DNA from 4 places in the Serratia sp. OS31 genome. Region 3 is predicted to be linked to each of the others. Evidence: predicted binding sites of a transcription regulator. Region 3 holds the regulator's gene; each other region holds the start of a gene.
What was found. The regulator PurR, encoded in region 3, represses purine synthesis genes. The targets are predictions, from matches to a motif close to CANGCAAACGTTTGCNTG.
Positions count from the first base shown of each region.

Region 1: a site for PurR is predicted at 1,674-1,691, ahead of purE (5-(carboxyamino)imidazole ribonucleotide mutase). Genes of this name have one in related genera too.
Region 2: a site for PurR is predicted at 2,025-2,042, ahead of H5P17_RS14450 (NCS2 family protein). Genes of this name have one in related genera too.
Region 4: a site for PurR is predicted at 1,334-1,351, ahead of H5P17_RS08125 (NCS2 family permease). Genes of this name have one in related genera too.

Region 1 covers NZ_JACJFQ010000004.1:214,202-219,347, reverse strand. The annotation lists gene cysS (cysteine--tRNA ligase) at 1-80, opposite strand, end outside; gene ppiB (peptidylprolyl isomerase B) at 390-884, shown strand; gene lpxH (UDP-2,3-diacylglucosamine diphosphatase) at 895-1,617, shown strand; gene purE (5-(carboxyamino)imidazole ribonucleotide mutase) at 1,784-2,308, shown strand; gene purK (5-(carboxyamino)imidazole ribonucleotide synthase) at 2,305-3,372, shown strand; gene galE (UDP-glucose 4-epimerase GalE) at 3,442-4,458, opposite strand; gene H5P17_RS05985 (sugar porter family MFS transporter) at 4,532-5,146, opposite strand, start outside.
Region 2 covers NZ_JACJFQ010000015.1:96,369-101,514, forward strand. The annotation lists gene recG (ATP-dependent DNA helicase RecG) at 1-583, shown strand, start outside; gene gltS (sodium/glutamate symporter) at 642-1,853, opposite strand; gene H5P17_RS14450 (NCS2 family protein) at 2,096-3,496, shown strand; gene H5P17_RS14455 (AsmA family protein) at 3,628-5,146, shown strand, end outside.
Region 3 covers NZ_JACJFQ010000007.1:148,982-154,127, forward strand. The annotation lists gene H5P17_RS08825 (C40 family peptidase) at 1-268, shown strand, start outside; gene sodB (superoxide dismutase [Fe]) at 462-1,040, shown strand; gene H5P17_RS08835 (YnhF family membrane protein) at 1,094-1,183, opposite strand; gene purR (HTH-type transcriptional repressor PurR) at 1,507-2,532, shown strand; gene punR (DNA-binding transcriptional activator PunR) at 2,567-3,475, opposite strand; gene punC (purine nucleoside transporter PunC) at 3,599-4,810, shown strand.
Region 4 covers NZ_JACJFQ010000006.1:209,493-214,638, forward strand. The annotation lists gene H5P17_RS08125 (NCS2 family permease) at 1-1,208, opposite strand, end outside; gene H5P17_RS08130 (VOC family protein) at 1,547-1,954, opposite strand; gene H5P17_RS08135 (glutathione S-transferase family protein) at 2,002-2,670, opposite strand; gene H5P17_RS08140 (YdgH/BhsA/McbA-like domain containing protein) at 2,902-3,162, shown strand; gene H5P17_RS08145 (LysR family transcriptional regulator) at 3,219-4,136, opposite strand; gene H5P17_RS08150 (3-oxoacyl-ACP reductase family protein) at 4,266-5,015, shown strand; gene H5P17_RS08155 (lytic transglycosylase F) at 5,099-5,146, shown strand, end outside.

The DNA.
Region 1 (5,146 bases), on a different contig from region 3:
ACGTACATGCCCACTTTACCGGCATGAATGGGTTTAAATTCCTCTTTTTGACGACTCAGGGTATTAAAAATCTTTAGCATCGGGACATTCCGTGGTGTGCGTGATAACAAAAATGATAACCAGGGTTAAGGTTGTTCACCCAGCAGCGTATTGAAACCCGAAGCCTGATCTAATGCAAGGTTAAGGCCGCGCTTTGCTGAGCTCAGAGGTGGAAAACGGTGATAAATCAGCGATCGCCACCAGTGTTATAATATAACAAATGGCGATTTACCACAGCCTGAGCGCGGTTTAGCCGCTGCTGACTCATTAAAGGAGATATGTTATAACGGCGGTCTGATAGTTCACTCGCTCCATGTGACATCTCACTTCATCTTGTTAGGACTAAAACTATGGTTACTTTCCACACTAATCACGGCGACATCGTTATCAACACCTTTGCGGACAAAGCGCCGGTTACCGTTGAAAACTTCCTGAACTACTGCCGTGACGGTTTCTACAACAACACCATTTTCCACCGTGTTATCAATGGTTTCATGATTCAGGGCGGCGGTTTTGAGCCGGGTATGAACCAGAAAGACACCAAAGCCACCATCAAGAACGAAGCCAACAACGGTCTGAAAAACACCACCGGCACCCTGGCAATGGCGCGTACCAACGATCCACACTCCGCGACCGCACAGTTCTTCATCAACGTAGCAGACAACGACTTCCTGAACTTCCGCGGCGAAAACGCCCAGGGTTGGGGCTACTGCGTGTTTGCTGAAGTGGTTGAAGGCATGGACGTGGTTAACAAGATCAAAGCCGTGAAAACTGGCCGCAGCGGCATGCACCAGGACGTACCGGTAGAAGACGTGATCGTCACCAGCGTTACCGTCAGCGAGTAATCGCAGCTGAATGAACACGCTGTTCATTGCAGATCTGCACTTAAGCGCACAGGAACCGGCAATCACTGCCGGTTTTCTGCGTTTTTTGCGGCAAGATGCCATACATGCCGAAGCCCTGTACATTCTCGGTGACCTGTTCGAAGCCTGGATCGGCGATGACGATCCCGAACCTTTGCACGCTGAAATCGCCGCGGCGCTGAAGACGCTGCAACAGGCAGGCGTGCCCTGCTACTTTATCCACGGCAACCGTGATTTTCTGGTGGGCAAGCGCTTTGCCCGCGCCAGCGGCATGCAGCTGCTGCCGGAAGAAAAAGTGCTGGACCTGTATGGCCGCAAAATCCTGATCCTGCACGGCGACACGCTGTGTACCGACGATCAGGCCTACCAACAGTTCCGCCGCAAAGTACACAACCCGCTGATCCAGAAATTGTTCCTGGCAATGCCATTGCGCTGGCGCCTTAAGATCGCCGCTAAAATGCGTGCCCGCAGTCGGCAAAGCAACCAATACAAATCGGACGCCATCATGGACGTCAACCCACAGGCGGTCGAACAGGCGATGGTGAACCATCAGGTGCACTGGATGATCCACGGCCACACTCATCGTCCGGCAGTACACGAGCTGGCGCTGAGCAACGGCAAGGCCCATCGCGTGGTGCTGGGTGCCTGGCATGAAGAAGGCTCGATGATCAAAGTCAGCGCTGACGCCGTCGAACTGATCCAATTCCCTTTCTAAGCTTCTGACTTCCCACGCCGGTAAAAACATTCGCGCTTTTGACGATGAAAACCGGCGACGCAACCGTTTTCCTCGCCGTTCGCTCATGGTATGCTCTACGCCCTCATTCGGCCTCCCGCCGCAGGCAATCGGCCGTCGTTTGTACAATTACAGGAGCCTTACACCCATGGGAGCCAACGCCGCTTCAGCCACTCACGCTGAGGTTAAAATCGCAATTGTAATGGGATCGAAAAGTGACTGGGCCACCATGCAGTTTGCGGCCGAAGTCCTGACCTCACTCGATGTCCCGTTCCATGTCGAAGTCGTTTCCGCTCATCGCACGCCAGACAAGCTGTTCAGCTTTGCCGAACAGGCAAGTGCCAAGGGTATTGGCGTGATCATTGCCGGTGCGGGCGGTGCTGCGCACCTGCCGGGCATGCTGGCGGCGAAAACCCTGGTGCCGGTGCTGGGTGTGCCGGTGCAAAGCGCTGCCTTAAGCGGCGTAGACAGCCTGTATTCCATCGTGCAAATGCCGCGCGGTATTCCGGTCGGTACTCTGGCGATCGGCAAGGCCGGTGCTGCCAATGCCGCACTGCTGGCGGCACAAATTCTGGCGTTGCATGACGCCGCGCTGGCGCAGCGTCTGGCAGACTGGCGTCAGGCGCAGACCGACGAGGTGCTGAACAACCCGGACCCACGGGAGGAAGCATGAAGCCGGTTTGCGTACTGGGTAACGGTCAATTGGGGCGCATGCTGCGCCAGGCCGGTGAACCGCTGGGTATCGCCGTTTATCCGGTTGGCCTCGACGCCGAGCCGGAAGCGGTACCTTATCAAAACAGTGTGATCACCGCTGAAATCGAGCGTTGGCCGGAAACCGCGCTGACGCGTGAACTGGCGACCCACAACAGCTTCGTTAACCGCGATATTTTCCCCCGTCTGGCAGACCGACTGACGCAAAAACAGTTGCTCGATCAGCTCGGCCTGGCTACCGCGCCGTGGCAGTTGCTGGCCGACGCCACCGAGTGGCCGCAGGTGTTCGCGGCCCTGGGCGAACTGGCGATAGTCAAACGTCGCGTGGGCGGTTACGACGGCCGGGGTCAATGGCGTCTGCGCCCTGGCCAGGAAGCCGAACTGCCGGCCGATGCCTATGGCGAATGCATCGTTGAACAGGGGATTAACTTCTCCGGCGAAGTTTCGTTGGTTGGCGCACGCGGGCACGACGGTAAATCGGTGTTTTATCCGCTAACCCATAACCTGCATGAAGAAGGCATTCTGCGCACCAGCGTGGCGTTGCCGCAGCCCAACCCAGCGCTGCAACAGCAGGCTGAACGGATGCTGGCGGCGATCCTCGATGAACTGAACTACGTCGGCGTCATGGCGATGGAGTGCTTTATCGTCGGCGATAGCCTGCTGATTAACGAGCTGGCTCCCCGGGTACACAACAGCGGCCACTGGACGCAGAACGGCGCGTCTATCAGCCAGTTCGAACTGCACCTGCGCGCCATTCTCGCCCTGCCGCTGCCGAAACCCGTCGTGAGCACCCCGTCGGTGATGGTCAACCTGATCGGCACCGCGGTAAATCAGCAGTGGCTGGCGTTACCGCTGGTGCATCTGCACTGGTACGAGAAAGAGGTGCGCGAAGGCCGCAAGGTTGGGCATCTCAACCTGAACGATCCTGACGCTGCCGTACTGCAACAGGCATTGCAGGCTTTGGCACCGCTGTTACCGGCCGAATACCAAAGCGGTTTGGCCTGGGCGCAGCAGAAGCTGGCTTAAGCGTTACGCCGAACCAAAATAAAGGGTTCAACTCTCAGAGCTGAACCCTTTTTTATTGTCGATGAAAAGCTATTGGCGGTAGCCCTGAGGATTTTTGCTTTGCCAATTCCAGGTATCGCGCATCATCAGGTCAAGGCCGCGTTGTACTTCCCAGCCCAGTTCCTGTTTCGCCAGGCTGGCATCGGCCCAGAAGGCGGGCAGGTCACCCGCACGGCGCGGTAAAATCTGGTAGGGGATGGTGACCCCCGAAGCTTTCTCAAACGCCCGCACCATATCCAATACCGAATAACCTACCCCAGAACCCAGATTATAGGCTTTGAAACCAGCTACCTGCGTTAAGTGATCCATCGCCGCCAGGTGGCCCTGGGCAACGTCCATCACATGAATATAATCGCGCACGCCGGTGCCGTCTTTGGTCGGGTAATCGCCGCCAAACACGCTCAGGCTTTCACGCTGGCCAATGGCGACCTGCGCGATATACGGCAGCAGGTTATTGGGAATGCCGCTGGGGTCCTCGCCAATCAGCCCTGATTCATGGGCGCCTACCGGATTGAAATAGCGCAGCGCGATAATCGAAAATGCCGGCTCGGCCTTGGCAAAGTCCTGCAGGATCTGCTCGACCATCCACTTGGAGGTGCCATAGGGGCTGGTAGTGCCGCCGATCGGCATATCCTCGCGATAAGGCACTGGCGCATTTTCACCGTACACCGTGGCGGAGGAGCTAAAGATAAACCGGTTAACGCCGGCCTGACGCATCGCTTCCAGCAACACCAGCGTGCCCGTCACGTTGTTCTGATAATACTCCAGGGGTTTCCGGGTAGACTCCCCTACCGCCTTCAGGCCGGCAAAATGGATCACCGAGGTAATCTGGTGCGCCTTAAAGATCCGCTGCAAGCAGGCGGCGTCCTGTACATCTCCCCGATAGAACTTTGCGGCTTTGCCCGTCAGTTGCGCCACGCGTCGCAAGGACTCTTCAGACGCATTGATCAAATTGTCCAGCACCACCACATCTTCACCCCGTTCCAGCAGCGCCAATAGGGTGTGGGAACCAATGTATCCGGCACCGCCGGTCACCAGAATCGCCATAATTTCCTCCTGTAGTCAGCATCTGGCGTTAACGCCAGATGCCTGAACGGATATCCTGCGCACAGCCCGTCGGCTAGCGCGAACCAATGTTGCGTAACGGTTTGCCGGCCATCAGATTGCGTTCGATATGCTCCAGCGAGATGTTCTTCGTTTCCGGAATCAACGCCAGCGTAATGAAGATAAACACCAGGTTAAGCGCCGCATAGACCCAGAAAGTGTGCGCGCTGCCCAGCGAATTGAGCATGGTCAGGAAGGTCGCCCCGACGATCATGTTGGCAATCCAGTTGGTGGCGGTAGAACAGGTAATGCCAAAATCGCGGCCTTTCAGCGGCTGGATCTCTGAACACAGCACCCAAATCAGCGGGCCGGCGCTCATGGCAAAACCGACAATAAACATCAACAGCATGATGATGGCAAAGTATTGCTCGGCCGGCGAGGTCATGCCCACATTCATCATGGTCCCCAGCGCGCCCATGCCCACCGCCATGACGACAAAGCCCAGCGTCAGCGTCGGTTTGCGCCCCCAGCGGTCAACCAACCCGATGGCAATAAAGGTCGCCAGCACGTTAACCAGACCGACAATGACCGTCCCCCACATCTGCTGTGCGGTACTGGCAAAGCCCGCCAGGCCAAAAATTTTCGGGGCGTAATACATGATGACGTTCATCCCGGTGAACTGTTGCATCAC
Region 2 (5,146 bases), on a different contig from region 3:
AGCTCAGGCAGCGGAAGCCACCTGGGAAGAATTGAAAATCGCACTCCCGGAGCTGAAAGTGGCGCTGGTGCACGGGCGCATGAAAGCTCAAGAGAAGCAGGCGGTAATGCAGGCCTTCAAGCAGGGCGAACTGCAGCTGTTAGTGGCGACCACGGTCATCGAGGTTGGCGTCGACGTGCCCAATGCCAGCCTGATGATTATCGAAAACCCGGAGCGACTGGGGCTGGCCCAGTTGCACCAGTTGCGGGGTCGTGTAGGCCGCGGCGCCGTGGCGTCTCACTGCGTATTGTTGTACAAAACACCGTTGAGCAAAACGGCACAAAAGCGTCTGCAGGTGCTGCGTGACAGCAATGACGGCTTCGTTATTGCCCAACGCGATCTGGAAATCCGTGGTCCCGGCGAACTGTTGGGCACGCGCCAAACCGGCAGCGCAGAGTTCAAAGTGGCGGATTTGCTGCGCGATCAGGCGATGATCCCGGAAGTACAACGCGTCGCTCGCCATATCCACCAGCAGTACCCGGAGCATGCCCGAGCCCTGATTGAGCGCTGGCTACCGGAGAAAGCACGTTACTCCAACGCCTGATTTTCAGGCAGAGAAAAGGCGCCAAATAGGCGCCTTTTCCATTATTACGACCGGTTAATCAGCCAATAGTCGGAAACACCGGCAACAGCAGATACAGCTTAATCACAATCGCGTTGGCGATATCGATAAAGAACGCCCCCACCATAGGCACCACCAGAAACGCCAGGTGCGATGGACCGAAGCGATCGGTAATCGCCTGCATGTTGGCGATCGCCGTAGGCGTGGCTCCCATGCCGAAACCGCAGTGGCCCGCAGCCAGCACCGCTGCATCGTAATTTTTACCCATCACCCGGTAGGTAACGAAGATTGCGTACAGCGCCATCACCAGCGTCTGTACGGCCAGGATCGCCAGCATTGGCAGCGCCAGAGAAGCCAGCTCCCACAAACGCAGGCTCATCAGCGCCATCGCCAGAAACAGCGACAGGCTAACGTTGCCCAACACCGATACCGCTCGCTCAAATACGGTATAGAACCCGGTGAAGGCCAGGGTGTTGCTGAGGATCACCCCAACGAACAGCACGCAAACAAAGTTGGGTAATTCAAATACCGTGCCGCTCAGCAAGCCGGAGATAAACTGCCCCAGGCTCAGACAGATGGCGATCATGGCGATGGTTTCAATCATGATCAGCGAGGTGATCAAACGGCCGCTCTCCGGTTTTTCAAAGCCGCTTGGCTGGACGCTGTCATCCGGCGAGCCTTCCGGGGTGGAAGAGTGCTTCACCAGGTAACGCGCCACCGGACCGCCAATCAGGCCGCCCAGAACCAGGCCGAAGGTGGCACAGGCCATCGCCACTTCCGTGGCATTTTCAAAGCCGTAGCGTTCGATAAACAGCTTGCTCCAGGCCGCCCCGGTGCCGTGGCCGCCGGACAGGGTAATGGAGCCGGCGATCAGGCCCATCAGCGGGTCCAGACCCAGCATTTTCGCCATGCCGATGCCGATGGCGTTCTGCACCAGCAGCAGGCCCAGCACCACAAACAGGAATACCATTAATGCCTTGCCACCCGCGCGCAACCGCGACAGGTTGGCGTTCAAACCGATGGTGGCGAAGAAGGCCAACATTAACGGGTCTTTCAGCGACATATCGAAGCTGATTTCCCAATTAACGAACTTTTTCAGGGCTAACAACAGGAGCGCCACCAGTAAACCACCGGCGACAGGAGCGGGAATGGTGTATTTCCTCAACAGGGGGATGCTGGTGACGCATTTGCCCCCAAGGAGCAGAACCAATGTTGCTGCGACTAACGTGCCATAAGTATCAAGATGAAACATCCAGTTACTCCATGTAAGGGAAAAGATCCAATTAATAAATAATAAGTTAGAGAAAACCGCTTAGTTTTTAAAACTTGATGAGTGCAGGATTAGAAGTAAAAAACGCTGATAACACAAGAAAAAATGAACGAAAATGCGACATAAGTGACGATACTGCTAACAAAGCATTAACGCGCAACCGTTTGCTTTTATGGGCCAAATCATTAAAATGCCTGCTTTGCCGTTTCTGGAAATGCCACACCATGACCCAGCCATCCGCCGAGCTCGATGCTGCGCAAAAAGCATCCGCCACTCCCCGCAACAGTGAACTGATTTATCGTCTGGAAGATCGCCCGCCGCTGCCGCAAACGCTGTTTGCCGCCGGTCAGCACCTGCTGGCAATGTTCGTTGCGGTGATCACCCCGGCTCTGCTGATCTGCCAGGCGCTCGGTCTGCCGGCGCAGGACACTCAGCACATTATCAGTATGTCGCTGTTCGCCTCCGGCCTGGCCTCTATTTTACAAATCAAAACCTGGGGGCCCGTCGGCTCAGGCTTGCTGTCTATTCAGGGCACCAGCTTTAATTTTGTTTCGCCGCTGATTATGGGCGGGCTGGCGCTGAAAAACGGCGGCGCGGACGTTCCCACCATGATGGCTGCGCTGTTCGGTACGCTGATGGTCGCCTCCTGTACCGAGATCCTGCTGTCACGCGTGTTGCACTTGGCACGGCGCATCATCACTCCGCTGGTTTCCGGCATTGTGGTGATGATTATCGGCTTGTCGCTGATCCAGGTCGGACTGACCTCCATCGGCGGTGGCTATGCCGCGATGAACGGGGGCAGCTTCGGCGCGCCCAAAAATCTGCTGCTGGCCGGTGCGGTTCTACTGGTCATTATCCTGCTTAACCGTCAGCGCAATCCCTACCTGCGCGTTGCCTCGTTGGTGATTGCCATGGCGGTGGGCTATCTGCTGGCCTGGGCCATGGGCATGCTGCCAGAAAGCCAGCCGACTCCCGAAACGGCAGCAATCATCATTCCGACCCCGCTGTATTACGGCCTGGGCTTTGACTGGAATTTGCTGTTGCCGCTGATGCTGATCTTTATGGTCACCTCGCTGGAAACTATCGGCGATATCACCGCGACCTCTGACGTGTCGGAACAACCGGTCAGTGGCCCACTGTATATGAAACGCCTTAAGGGCGGCGTACTGGCCAACGGCCTGAACTCCATGTTGTCGGCGGTGTTCAATACCTTCCCCAACTCCTGCTTCGGTCAGAACAATGGCGTGATCCAACTGACCGGCGTCGCCAGCCGCTACGTCGGCTTCGTGGTGGCGCTGATGCTGATCGCGCTGGGGTTGTTCCCGGCGGTGGCCGGCTTCGTGCAGCACATTCCTGAACCGGTGTTGGGCGGCGCCACCCTGGTGATGTTCGGCACCATTGCAGCCTCCGGGGTTCGCATCGTGTCTCGTGAACGCCTGAACCGTCGTGCAATCATGATTATGGCGCTGTCGTTGGCCGTGGGCATGGGCGTATCCCAGCAGCCGCTGATCTTGCAGTTCGCACCAGACTGGCTGAAAACATTGCTCTCCTCAGGCATTGCTGCCGGCGGCATCACCGCCATCGCGCTGAACCTGCTGTTCCCGCAGGAGCATGAGAAACAATAATCCGTCACGCCTCCTGTCACAAACGGCCGCTTGCGGCCGTTTTTTATTGTCTATCAGACCATTGCACTTGAGATGCCAGCCCAATTGCGGCATAAACAGGGTATCTTTTTTGACCGACGCGGATGTAGACGATGAAATTTATCGGAAAACTGTTGCTGACGTTGTTGCTGCTGGTCGTGCTTGCCATTGCACTGTTGTACGTCATAGGACAAACCCGTTGGGCCGCGGGCTGGGTCAGCCGCTGGGTCAGCGATAACAGCGACTACCGTCTGTCGGTGGCGGCCATCTCGCATTCATGGAACCAACCGGGCCAAATCAGTCTGGAAGACGTTCAGTTAACCAAAAAAAATCAGCCGCAAACGCTGGTGGCCAAACGGCTGGATCTCGGCCTCAGCCTGCGCCAAATTACCGAACCTCGCGATTTCCACAGCGTCACGCTGCGTGACGGCACGCTGAATCTGCAACAGCAAGACGCGGCAATGCCGATACAGGCCGACGTGCTGCAACTGAGCAATATGACGCTGCAATCCAACGATGAAACCTGGCAGCTCAACGCGCAACAGGTCAACGCCGGTATCACGCCATGGCAACCCAAAGCCGGCCATCCGCTAGGTGATAACAATCAGTTCCAGTTCAGCGCCGGCTCGATGACGCTCAACGGTATTCCTGCCTCTCAGGTGCTGGTTCAGGGCGAGCTGAAACAAAATCAGCTGTTGCTCAGCAATTTCGGCGCCGACCTGGCGCAGGGGGATTTGACCGGCGTAGCCACTCGCGCCGCCGACGGCAGTTGGCAGGTAGAGCGCCTGAGACTCAGCGGCGTGCGCATGCAGACACCGCTGACACTGGCCCAGTTCTGGCAGCGTTTTACCGCTCTGCCCCCCGTTACGCTCAAACGTTTTGATCTGATCGATGCCCGGCTGGAAGGCAAGGAGTGGGCATTCAACGATCTCGACCTGTCGCTGCAAAACGTCACCTTCCAGAAGGGCGACTGGAACAGCCAGGACGGTTCGCTGAACTTCAACGCCAGCGACCTGATCAATGGCAGTTTCCATCTGATTGATCCGATCATGAGTATGCGACTGTCGCCGGCCGGCATCGCCATTCAGCAATTCACCACCCGCTGGGAGGGCGGGTTATTGCGTACCTCCGGCAACTGGCTGCGCGCCAACAACCGCTTGCAGTTGGATGAGGTGGCGGTGGCCGCGCTGGAATATACATTGCCTATCGACTGGCGCGGATTGTGGTTGCAGCCGCTGCCGAACTGGCTGGCGGAGGTGTACGTCAACAAGCTGACCACCAACCGTAATCTGATCATCGATATCAACCCAGACTTCCCGTTCCAGATCACCGCGCTGGACGGCTATGGCAGTAACCTGCTGCTGGCGCGCGACCACCAGTGGGGTATCTGGTCCGGCACGCTGAATTTGAACGGCAGTGAAGCTACCTTCAACAAGATTGACGTTCGCCGCCCATCGCTGGCGCTGAACGCCAATGACGGGCAAATCAACGTCACCGAACTCAGTGCCTTTATGCCCCAGGGGCTGTTGGATGCCAAAGCCACCGTCGAACAGCTGCCGGGCAAGCCGTTTACGCTGTCGCTGAACGGGCGTTCGGTACCGGTGAACACCCTGCAACAGTGGGGATGGCAAG
Region 3 (5,146 bases):
CAAAATGCCGCGCACCGCCAACGAGATGTACCACCTGCGCGACGCCGCGCCGATCAAGAGAAGCGAGCTGGAAAGCGGTGACCTGGTGTTCTTCCGCATTAATAACCGCGGCGTAGCAGACCATGTTGGCGTTTATCTGGGCAACGGCAAATTCATTCAGTCACCGCGTACCGGTGAAGAAATTCGGATCAGCCAGCTCGACAATGACTACTGGCAAAACCATTACATCGGCGCTCGCCGTGTAGTAACACCGAAAACCATTCGATAATTTCTTTGGCGGCTGGCTTGCCCAGCCGCTCTCCCCTGACTGATTTTCCTGCTGTCCCTAAAGCACCCAATCCTTTAGCCCGCCCCACTGTATTTCATCGCGAAAATTGCTAAGCTAAATATCCACAATAAAAACAGGCCAATTGCGTTTCCGTTGCTCTGACGGAAAATTGGCACTGTACAAGGAGGAAGCAATGTCGTTTGAACTGCCCGCACTACCTTATGAAAAAAACGCCCTCGAACCGCACATTTCGGCAGAAACCCTGGAATACCACTATGGCAAGCATCACAACGCCTACGTGGTCAACCTGAACAATCTGCTGAAAGGCAGCGAGTTTGCAGGCTCCTCCCTTGAAGCTATCATCAAGGCTTCCAGCGGCGGCATCTTCAACAATGCGGCCCAGGTATGGAATCACACCTTCTATTGGCACTGCCTGTCACCTCAGGGCGGCGGAGAGCCCCAGGGCAAACTGGCCGCGGCGATCAATCAGGCTTTTGGTTCTTTTACCGCCTTCCGGGAACAATTCAGCGACGCCGCGGTGAAAAACTTCGGCGCAGGCTGGACCTGGTTAGTGAAAAAACCGGATGGCTCGCTGGCGATTGTTAATACCTCGAACGCGGCCACGCCGCTGACCGGTGAAGACAAACCGCTGCTGACCGTCGACATTTGGGAACACGCCTACTACATCGATTATCGCAACGCACGACCGGCCTACCTGGAAAACTTCTGGGCGCTGGTTAACTGGACATTTGTGGAGGAAAATCTGGCGTAAAGCGGGGAAATACAACCAGGCGTAGCGAACTGCGCCTGGTTGACTGAAGAGTATCAGTTCAATGCAGCGGTGAAGCTAAAAGCGATAATCACAGCCAGCGCACCCAGGGTGGTGAACAGTGACATTTTCAAATCGGTATCCATTACAACTCCTTTTCAGATTGGGTTTCCCAAGGGTAAAAGGCACACAATTAATGTGTTAAACCATTTTCCCACAGTTGGCCGATAAAATCTTGTTATCATTTCCCAGTTTATAATACCGATTACCTCTTCCCCTTTTGCTCAATATGGGACAAAATTCGCAGTTCACAACTGTGTACCGGCAAAATGCCCCTCCTGACCAAGCGCTGACGACTTCAACACACTAAAAACTCAGTTTTCGCTTCTTTGGAGAAGGATCTACGCAGGCAAACGATTAACATCACACTTACATACTGCAACATGTGAGTTCAGGAGTCATTCTTTACATGGCAACGATTAAAGATGTGGCCAAACGCGCTGGCGTTTCCACCACCACCGTTTCGCACGTCATCAATAAGACTCGTTTCGTCGCCGAAGAGACAAAAGCGGCCGTTGGCGCCGCGATCAAAGAGCTGCACTATTCACCCAGCGCCGTGGCGCGCAGCCTCAAGGTCAACCACACCAAATCTATTGGTCTGCTGGCCACGTCGAGCGAAGCACCTTACTTTGCCGAAGTGATCGAGGCGGTGGAAAACAGCTGCTACAGCAAAGGCTATACGCTGATCCTGTGCAACTCGCATAACAATCTGGACAAACAACGCGCCTATCTGGCGATGTTGGCGCAAAAGCGCGTCGATGGTCTGTTAGTCATGTGTTCGGAATACCCGGACCAACTGCTCGGCATGCTGGAAGATTATCGCAATATCCCGATGGTCGTCATGGATTGGGGCGCTGCACGCGGTGACTTTACCGACACCATTATCGATAACGCCTTCGAAGGCGGCTATCTGGCCGGGCGCTACCTGATTGAACGCGGCCACCGCGATATCGGAGCCATTCCGGGCCAGCTGGCACGCAATACCGGCGGCGGCCGCCATCAGGGCTTTTTAAAAGCCATGGAAGAAGCCAATATCGACGTGCGCGAAGAGTGGATTGTTCAGGGCGACTTTGAGCCGGAATCCGGTTACAAGGCCATGCATCAGATACTGTCGCAGAAGCAACGCCCTACCGCGGTATTCTGCGGTGGCGATATCATGGCCATGGGGGCGATCTGCGCCGCCGATGAACTTGGGCTGCGCGTGCCGCAGGACATTTCGGTGATTGGCTACGATAACGTACGAAATGCCCGCTACTTCACCCCGGCACTGACCACGATCCATCAGCCCAAAGAACGTCTGGGTGAGATGGCGTTCACCATGCTGCTGGATCGCATTATCAGCAAACGTGAAGAGTCGCAGGTCATTGAGGTTCATCCCAAGCTGGTCGAGCGCCGTTCGGTCGCTGACGGCCCGTTCATCGATTATCGCCGCTAATTATCTGCGCCGGAAACCCTCGCGGTTTCCGGCGTCATTCTTCGCTTAGCCACTCCTGATTCAAGGTTTCACTGTCTCCCAGATAATCCAGTAACCAGGCCATCGCCGGTGACGGCGTATTTTGCTGCCAGGTCAGGCAACAAGGGCTGGCGGGAAATGGCTGTTGCAACTGTAGCGCCACCAGTTCCCCGCGCTGCACCAAAGGCAATACCCGATGCGCGGGCATCATGCCAACGCACAACCCGGCACACAGGCAATCTATCGCAGAGGCCCAGTCCGGCACCACCAGGCGTCGCTGGTTGTCCAACGTCCAGGTCACGCGTTTGGGCAGGTTGCGCGAAGTATCTTCCAGGCACAGCGACGGAAAAGGCCGGAGTTGATCGTCGTTCAACAGCCCTTCTATCGCGGCCAGAGGATGTTGTGGACTGGCCACGCACAGCCAGCACATATCCCCCATATCGCGAAAGGCGAAACCGCCGCCCACGGGCACCGCCCTTGTGGCACCGATCGCCATATCGGCACGACCGTCCACCAGCGCATCCCACACGCCATTAAACACCTCCGGCTGAACCAGCAGTTCGACGTCGGGGAAATGGCGGTAAAAATCCAGCACCAATTGGCGGCTACGCTGGGGTTTAACGATGATATCTACCGCAATTTTCAACTGGCCCCGCCAGCCGTTAGCCACCTGCTGGCACTGTCGTCGCGTGTCGAGCATTTTTTTGATGACACCACGCGCTTCCTGAATAAACAGCACGCCCGCCGGTGTCAGTTCCACGTCACGATGACGACGCTCAAACAGCGGCACCGCCAGCCATTGCTCCAGCTGCCGCACCGTGTAACTTACCGCCGACGGCACCCGATGCAGTTCCTGCGCCGCAGCGCTGAAACTGCCGGTACGGGCCACCGCATCGACGACATCCAGGGAATATTCAGACCACATAGTTTTGCCTTCAATTTTTTTAACAGCACCTCGCAAATATTACCGTTTCACAAGCAGAGATCCAGCCGGATACACTTGCCGGCGCTAAAAACCTGCGACAATAAAATATTAACGAGAAATACCATGCGAAATTCCTTTGGTTTTATGTTCTACCTTGCCGGCCTGAGCATGCTGGGTTACCTGGCCACCGACATGTACCTGCCCGCCTTTGGCATGATGCAGCAAGACCTGCAGATTTCCGCCGGGGCCATCAGCGCCAGCCTGAGTATCTTCCTGGCCGGGTTTGCCTTTGCACAACTGCTGTGGGGCCCGCTTTCCGATCGCCTAGGCCGTAAACCGGTGTTGCTGATCGGCCTGGCGCTGTTTGCCCTCGGCTGCCTCGGCATGCTGTGGGTACAAAATGCCGTGCAACTTTGGTCGCTGCGCTTTATCCAGGCGATTGGGGTTTGTTCCGCCGCCGTTACCTGGCAGGCGTTGGTGATTGACCGCTATCGCGAAGGCAAGGCTAACCGAGTGTTCGCCACCATTATGCCGCTGGTGGCTCTTTCACCGGCGCTGGCGCCATTGGTGGGTGCCTGGTTGCTGAACCACATGGGCTGGCGCGCCATTTTTGCCGTGTTGCTGGGCATCACCGTGATCCTGTTGCTGCCGACGCTGATGCTGAAAGAAAGCGCCAAAACCGTGCCTTCCACCGACAATAAGAAGAGCGCGCTCAGCTTCATGCAACTGCTGAAATCTCGCATTTTCAGCGGCAACGTCATGATCTTTGCCGCCTGTTCTGCCGGTTTCTTCGCCTGGCTGACCGGTTCGCCGTTTATTCTTGGCGAGATGGGCTACAGCCCGAATGATATCGGCCTTAGCTATGTGCCGCAGACTCTGGCTTTCTTATTGGGAGGCTATGGTTGCCGTACCGCGTTAAACCGCATGAATGGCAACACCTTGTTGCCCTGGCTGCTGGTAGTTTATGGCATCAGTATGGTTGCATTATATCTGGTTGCCACGTTAACTCAGCCCACGCTTACTACGTTGTTAATTCCGTTCTGCGTGATGGCGTTGGTCAACGGAGCCATTTACCCTATCGTGGTAGCCAATGCGTTGACCCCGTTCCCGGAGGGCACCGGTAAAGCTGCCGCCTTGCAAAACACGCTGCAGTTAGGCCTGTGTTTTGTCGCCAGCATGCTGGTTTCGGCCTTTATTGCTCAGCCTCTGTTGGCAACGGTCACGGTGATGGTTTCGACGGTGGTACTGGCCGCGTTGGGCTATTTGATGCAACGGAGAAAGGTGATGGACGATCGGCAGGCGACGCGCCAGGAGCATGCTAACTCCGCGTCATAATTACCAGGATTAATAATCACTTAAAGAATATTTTTGCCGAGTGCGATTTACAGTTGAGTAAGCGCCTCGGCAAGCCTATACTCAAAAACGACCTTTAAAAATAACACTTTTATAATTTCTTTATCACTAGCAACTGTTGTGTACGCGTATGGCGTCACACTTTTTTAAGGATTGTCTTTCCCGCGTTTCTTGCGCAGGAACCTTCTTAAAATTTTCCTCTGTTCATAGTCGGATATCAGACGCCACGGGATTTTTTACCGTAGGTAAACGTATGCACCCGCAGAATAGGTCTAAGCTATTTTTTTGACGGGTCATAAGTCAGAAGAAGGTGATGGA
Region 4 (5,146 bases), on a different contig from region 3:
ACGATAAACACGGCGCACAGCAGGCCGGACATGGCATCGACAAAATCATTGAAGTCCAGTTTGGTGACGTTGCTCAGCATCAACAGGCCGACGTACATCAGCGCCGGTGCGGTCGCGTAAACCGGCACCAGATAAGACAATGGCGACAGGAACAGGATCAGCAAGAACAGCAGGCCGACCACGGTCGCGGTCAGGCCGGTTTTGCCGCCCGCTGCCGTACCCGCTGCGGATTCAATATAAACCGCCGCCGGGGCCGCACCGACCAAACCAGAGAAAATGCTGCTCAGGGAGTCCGAAGTCAGCGCTTTACCGCCGTTGATGATTTGCCCGTCTTTATCCAGCAGGTTGGCCTGGCCGGCCACCGCACGGATAGTACCGGTGGCGTCAAACACCGCGGTCATCACCAGCGCCAGCACGCTCGGCAATACCACCGGCTGCAATGCGCCCATGATATCCAGGCTGAAAATCAACGAGTTGCCGTTGGCATCCGCCAGGCTTGGCATCGCGAAGAGGCCCTGGTATTTCACCGCCGGGTCAAACACCAGCCCCACCACCGAAATGGTGATGATCACCAGCAGAATACCGCCGGGAACGCGCAGTTTTTCCAGCCCGAAAATCACCGCCAACCCGAGCAGCGTCATCACGACCGGGAACGAAGTGAATGCGCCCAGGGCCACCGGCAGGCCGTCCAGCGGGTTTTTTACCACCAGACCAACGCCGTTAGCCGCAATCAGCAACAGGAACAGGCCGATACCGATGCCGGTGCCATGGGCTACGCCCATCGGTAAATTGCGCAGGATCCAGGCGCGAATGCCGGTTACCGAAATAATGGTAAAGAGCACGCCCATCAGGAATACCGCCCCCAACGCCACCGGAATGCTGATGTGTTGGCCCAGCACCAGACTGAACGCCGTGAAGGCGGTCAGTGAAATCGCACAGCCGATGGCCATCGGCAAATTGGCCCATAACCCCATCAGCAACGAACCGAGGCCCGCCACCAGGCAGGTGGCGACAAACACCGCCGTGGGTGGGAAGCCGGCTTTGCCCAGCATGCTCGGCACCACGATCACCGAGTACACCATCGCCAGGAAGGTGGTTAGCCCCGCCACCACTTCCTGACGCACGGTGCTGCCACGCGCAGAAATATTAAAATAACCATCAAGCCCGCCTTTTGGTTTAACGGCGTTATTCGCTTGAGAATTCGACATGTTGCTGTCCCCTGTGTTTCATTGCCAGCCCGTTTAAAGAGGCTTGTTATTCCGCCCACGCATGTTCATTAGGGTAACGTTTGCTTTTCTGCCCCTTGCTCACGTCGCCAACCGGCGTCGCATAAAAGGCAAACGTTTAACTCACAGTGAATGGTGCGGGTAATTTATGGTGGTTTATTCAAGGCAAACGATTATCCAGCCTTCCATACCGTCTGATCAACCAAAGATCGCGCCAATTTATGCAGAAAAGCACTGGGATCAATCATTATCGAAAACACGGTATTTGTCTCATAGGTAAATCCGATGGGAACGCCCCCCTTTCGGAGGGCAAAAGCGGGCTACTGAGCCTGTGCCGCCTTTTCATCCATGTACATCAGTTCCCAGATGTGTCCGTCCAGATCCTGAAAACCGTGCCCGTACATAAAGCCATAATCTTGCGGCTGGTTATAGGTATTGCCGCCGGCGGCAATCGCCTTGCGCACCAGGTCGTCAACCGCCGCCCTGTTAGGCTGCGACAGGCATATCAGCACTTCGGTCGCCTTTCTGGCATCGCCGATAGGGTTCGGAGTGAACATTTTGAATTTGTCGTGGGTTAACAGCATCACATAGATGCTGTCGCTGACCACCATGCAGGCGGCGGTATCATCGGTGAACTGCGGATTGAAGCTAAAACCCAGCCGGGTGAAGAATTCAATGGAAACGGGCAGATCGCCCACCGGCAGGTTAACAAAGATTTGCGTAGCCATGGGCTACCTCCGACGAAGAGTGACCTCATCGAGTATAGCCCACTCGCTCATTTCAGCAGGTCATAAGGCCCACCCTGCTCCAGTGCCCGCTGGTAGGCCGGACGCGTATGGATACGCTGCAAATAGCCACGCAGCTTCGGGCAGCCGTCCAGTGCGCCACGCGCCGCCATCGCTTCCAGCGGGAAACTCATCTGGATGTCCGCCGCGCTGAATTCATTGCCGACAAACCAGGTGCTTTTCTCCAGGTGTTGCTCAAGATAGTCGCAGTGCGGAGCGATCTGTTTATCCAGATACTCCCGCTGTACGCCTTTGCCAATGGCCCCCGCCACCGGCCGTAATAACCAGGGAATCGGCGGCTGCCCTAGACGGCTAAACACCAGCTTCATCAACAACAGCGGCATCAACGACCCTTCGGCATAATGCAGCCAGTAACGATACTGCTGACGAGCGTGATAATCGGTGGGGATAAACTGCCCCTGGGCATCGTAGGCTTCCTGCAGGTATTCAATAATGGCGCCGGACTCCGCCAGCGTCAGATCGCCATCGACAATCACTGGCGACTTGCCAAGCGGATGGATTTTTTTCAACTCCGGCGGCGCCAGCATGGTTTGCGGATCGCGCTGATAGCGCTGCACCTGGTACGGCACACCCAATTCTTCCAAAAACCACAGGATGCGCTGCGATCGCGAGTTATTTAGATGGTGCACGATAATCATGGGGCTTCTCCACTCTGTTGCCATACCCGATATATGCCGAGGCTTCTGGTTAAAGGGTAGTGGTGAATTATCCCGCCTGCCAACAAGGCCATCTGGCGCTCAAATTTAAATCAATAAATTTGACAGAGATACTCAAAACTCTCCGATTTTCTCTTTGGGTACGACGGCCTATTATCTAACACATCGAGAGACAACAGCCTCTCACCTAAAAAATACCCTGAGGATTGAATCATGAAAAACATCAAATTTTTTGCTACCGCTCTGCTGCTGACCACCGCTTCTTTCGCCAGCGTTGCCGCTGACCAACCTGCTAACCAGCCTGCGGCCGGTGCCCAGAAAATCGGTGTGGTGTCCGTGAGCGGCGCTTCCAACCTGAGCACGCTGGAAAATGAACTGGCCAGCAAAGCCGCTGCATCAGGCGCCAGCTCTTACCGCATCATCTCCGCCGGTGGCCAGAACAAACTGTACGGCACCGCAGAAATCTTCAACTGATCGTCAGACAGTAAACTGATGGAAGAAAGAAGCCCCGCAAGGGGCTTTTCTTGTTTCTAGCGGGCATCAAATCGCGTCGCCAGCTTCTGCAGACGAAACTGCTCGGCCATGTAATCGACAAACACCCGGGTTTTGGTCGGCAGAAACTTGGTGGTCGGAAAGTACAGGTACACACTGCCGCGATCGACATACCACCCCGGCAAGACCCGCACCAGCCGGCCGCTTTCCAGATAAGGCAAGGCATTCGGCATGGCGATCAGCGCAATGCCCAATCCCAGTTCTGCGGCCTGCGCTGCGGCATCCGGTTCGTTTACCGTCATTTTGATTTCCATCGACGGCGCTCGCTGCTCATTCTCCGCATTGCGCAGCGGCAAATTGCGGATCCGCCCGGTTTGCGGTGAGCGGATAAAAATGCCCGCATGGTTCATCAACTGTTCCGGCTGCTGGATGGCTGTGTTGCGCTGCAGATAGGCTGCAGAAGCCACCAGGACGCCGTGGGCTGGGGCCAGTTCACGTGCAATCATGCCCTGCGCCAATTCGATACCGCCCCCGATAGCGGCATCAAAATGTTCACCAATCAGGTCCACTTTGCGGTTGTCGAAATGCCAGTCGGGGACAATTGCCGGGTAACGCGCCAGAAAGTCGGGCAGCATCGGCATGACAAAATGCAGGCCGAACGCCGTCCCCATGCTGACCTTCAGCGTGCCGGCCGCCACGCCGCCGCTGCTGCTTACCCCCTTTAATGCGCACTGGATCGACAACAAGCCGCCGCTGACCTCCTGCAAAAAACGTTCGCCCTCTTCGGTCAGGATCAATTTGCGCGTATTGCGCTGGAAAAGCCTTACTCCGACGATCGTCTCCAGCTTGGTCACGTTCTTCCCGACTGCCGCAGAGCTGATGCCCAGCTTGCGTCCGGCCGCGGAAAAGCTGCCGTTCTCTGCACTGCTGACAAAACATTCCAGATGGCCCAGCATGGTTTCCCCTGTTGATTTCAAACCCGTGGTTTAAGCTGATTATAGCTCTTTGTGGCTAGTGGCCGCCCTACTTTTCCCAGATACTGGTCCGGTAGATTTTTTAACCTCCCCCTACTCTGGAGAAATACCATGACAACAACACGTCCTCTGCAAAACAAAGTCGCCTTCATTCAGGGCGGCTCACGCGGTATTGGCGCCGCCATCGTCAAACGTCTGGCGCGTGAAGGTGCAGCAGTGGCCTTCACCTACGTGGCCTCCGCCGATAGAGCTGACGCGGTGGTGAGTGAAATCACCGCTTCCGGTGGCAAAGCGCTCGCCATCAAGGCTGACAGCGCCGATGCTGCGGCGGTGCAACAGGCCGTTCGCCAGGCGGTGAATAGCTTCGGTAATCTGGATATTCTGGTTAATAACGCCGGCGTATTCACACTGGGCAGCACCGAAGAGTTAGCGCTGGCGGATCTGGATCGCATGTTGGCCGTTAACGTGCGCAGCGTATTTGTCGCCAGCCAGGAAGCCGCGCGCCATATGAATGACGGCGGTCGCATCATTCATATCGGCAGCACTAACGCCGAACGCGTGCCCTTTGGCGGCGCCGCGGTGTACTCAATGAGCAAATCAGCCTTAGTGGGCCTGACCAAAGGCATGGCACGCGATCTCGGCCCGCGCGGCATCACCGTCAACAACGTGCAGCCTGGTCCGGTAGATACCGAAATGAACCCGGATGAAGGGGATTTCGCTGAACAGTTGAAACTGCTGATGGCCGTAGGCCGTTACGGCAAGGATGAGGAGATCGCCAGCTTTGTCGCTTACCTCGCCGGGCCGGAAGCGGGCTATATCACCGGCGCCAGCCTGAGCATCGACGGCGGTTTTTCGGCTTAATATTCCTCCGCAAGCAAAAGGCCCCACCCGGGGCTTTTTTAGTTTGTCTACAATGAAAAGATGCGCCATTCGGAGTGTCCTCCATGAATGCTATCTCTTTTCACCGATTACTCATCGCCTGCTTCACCGCC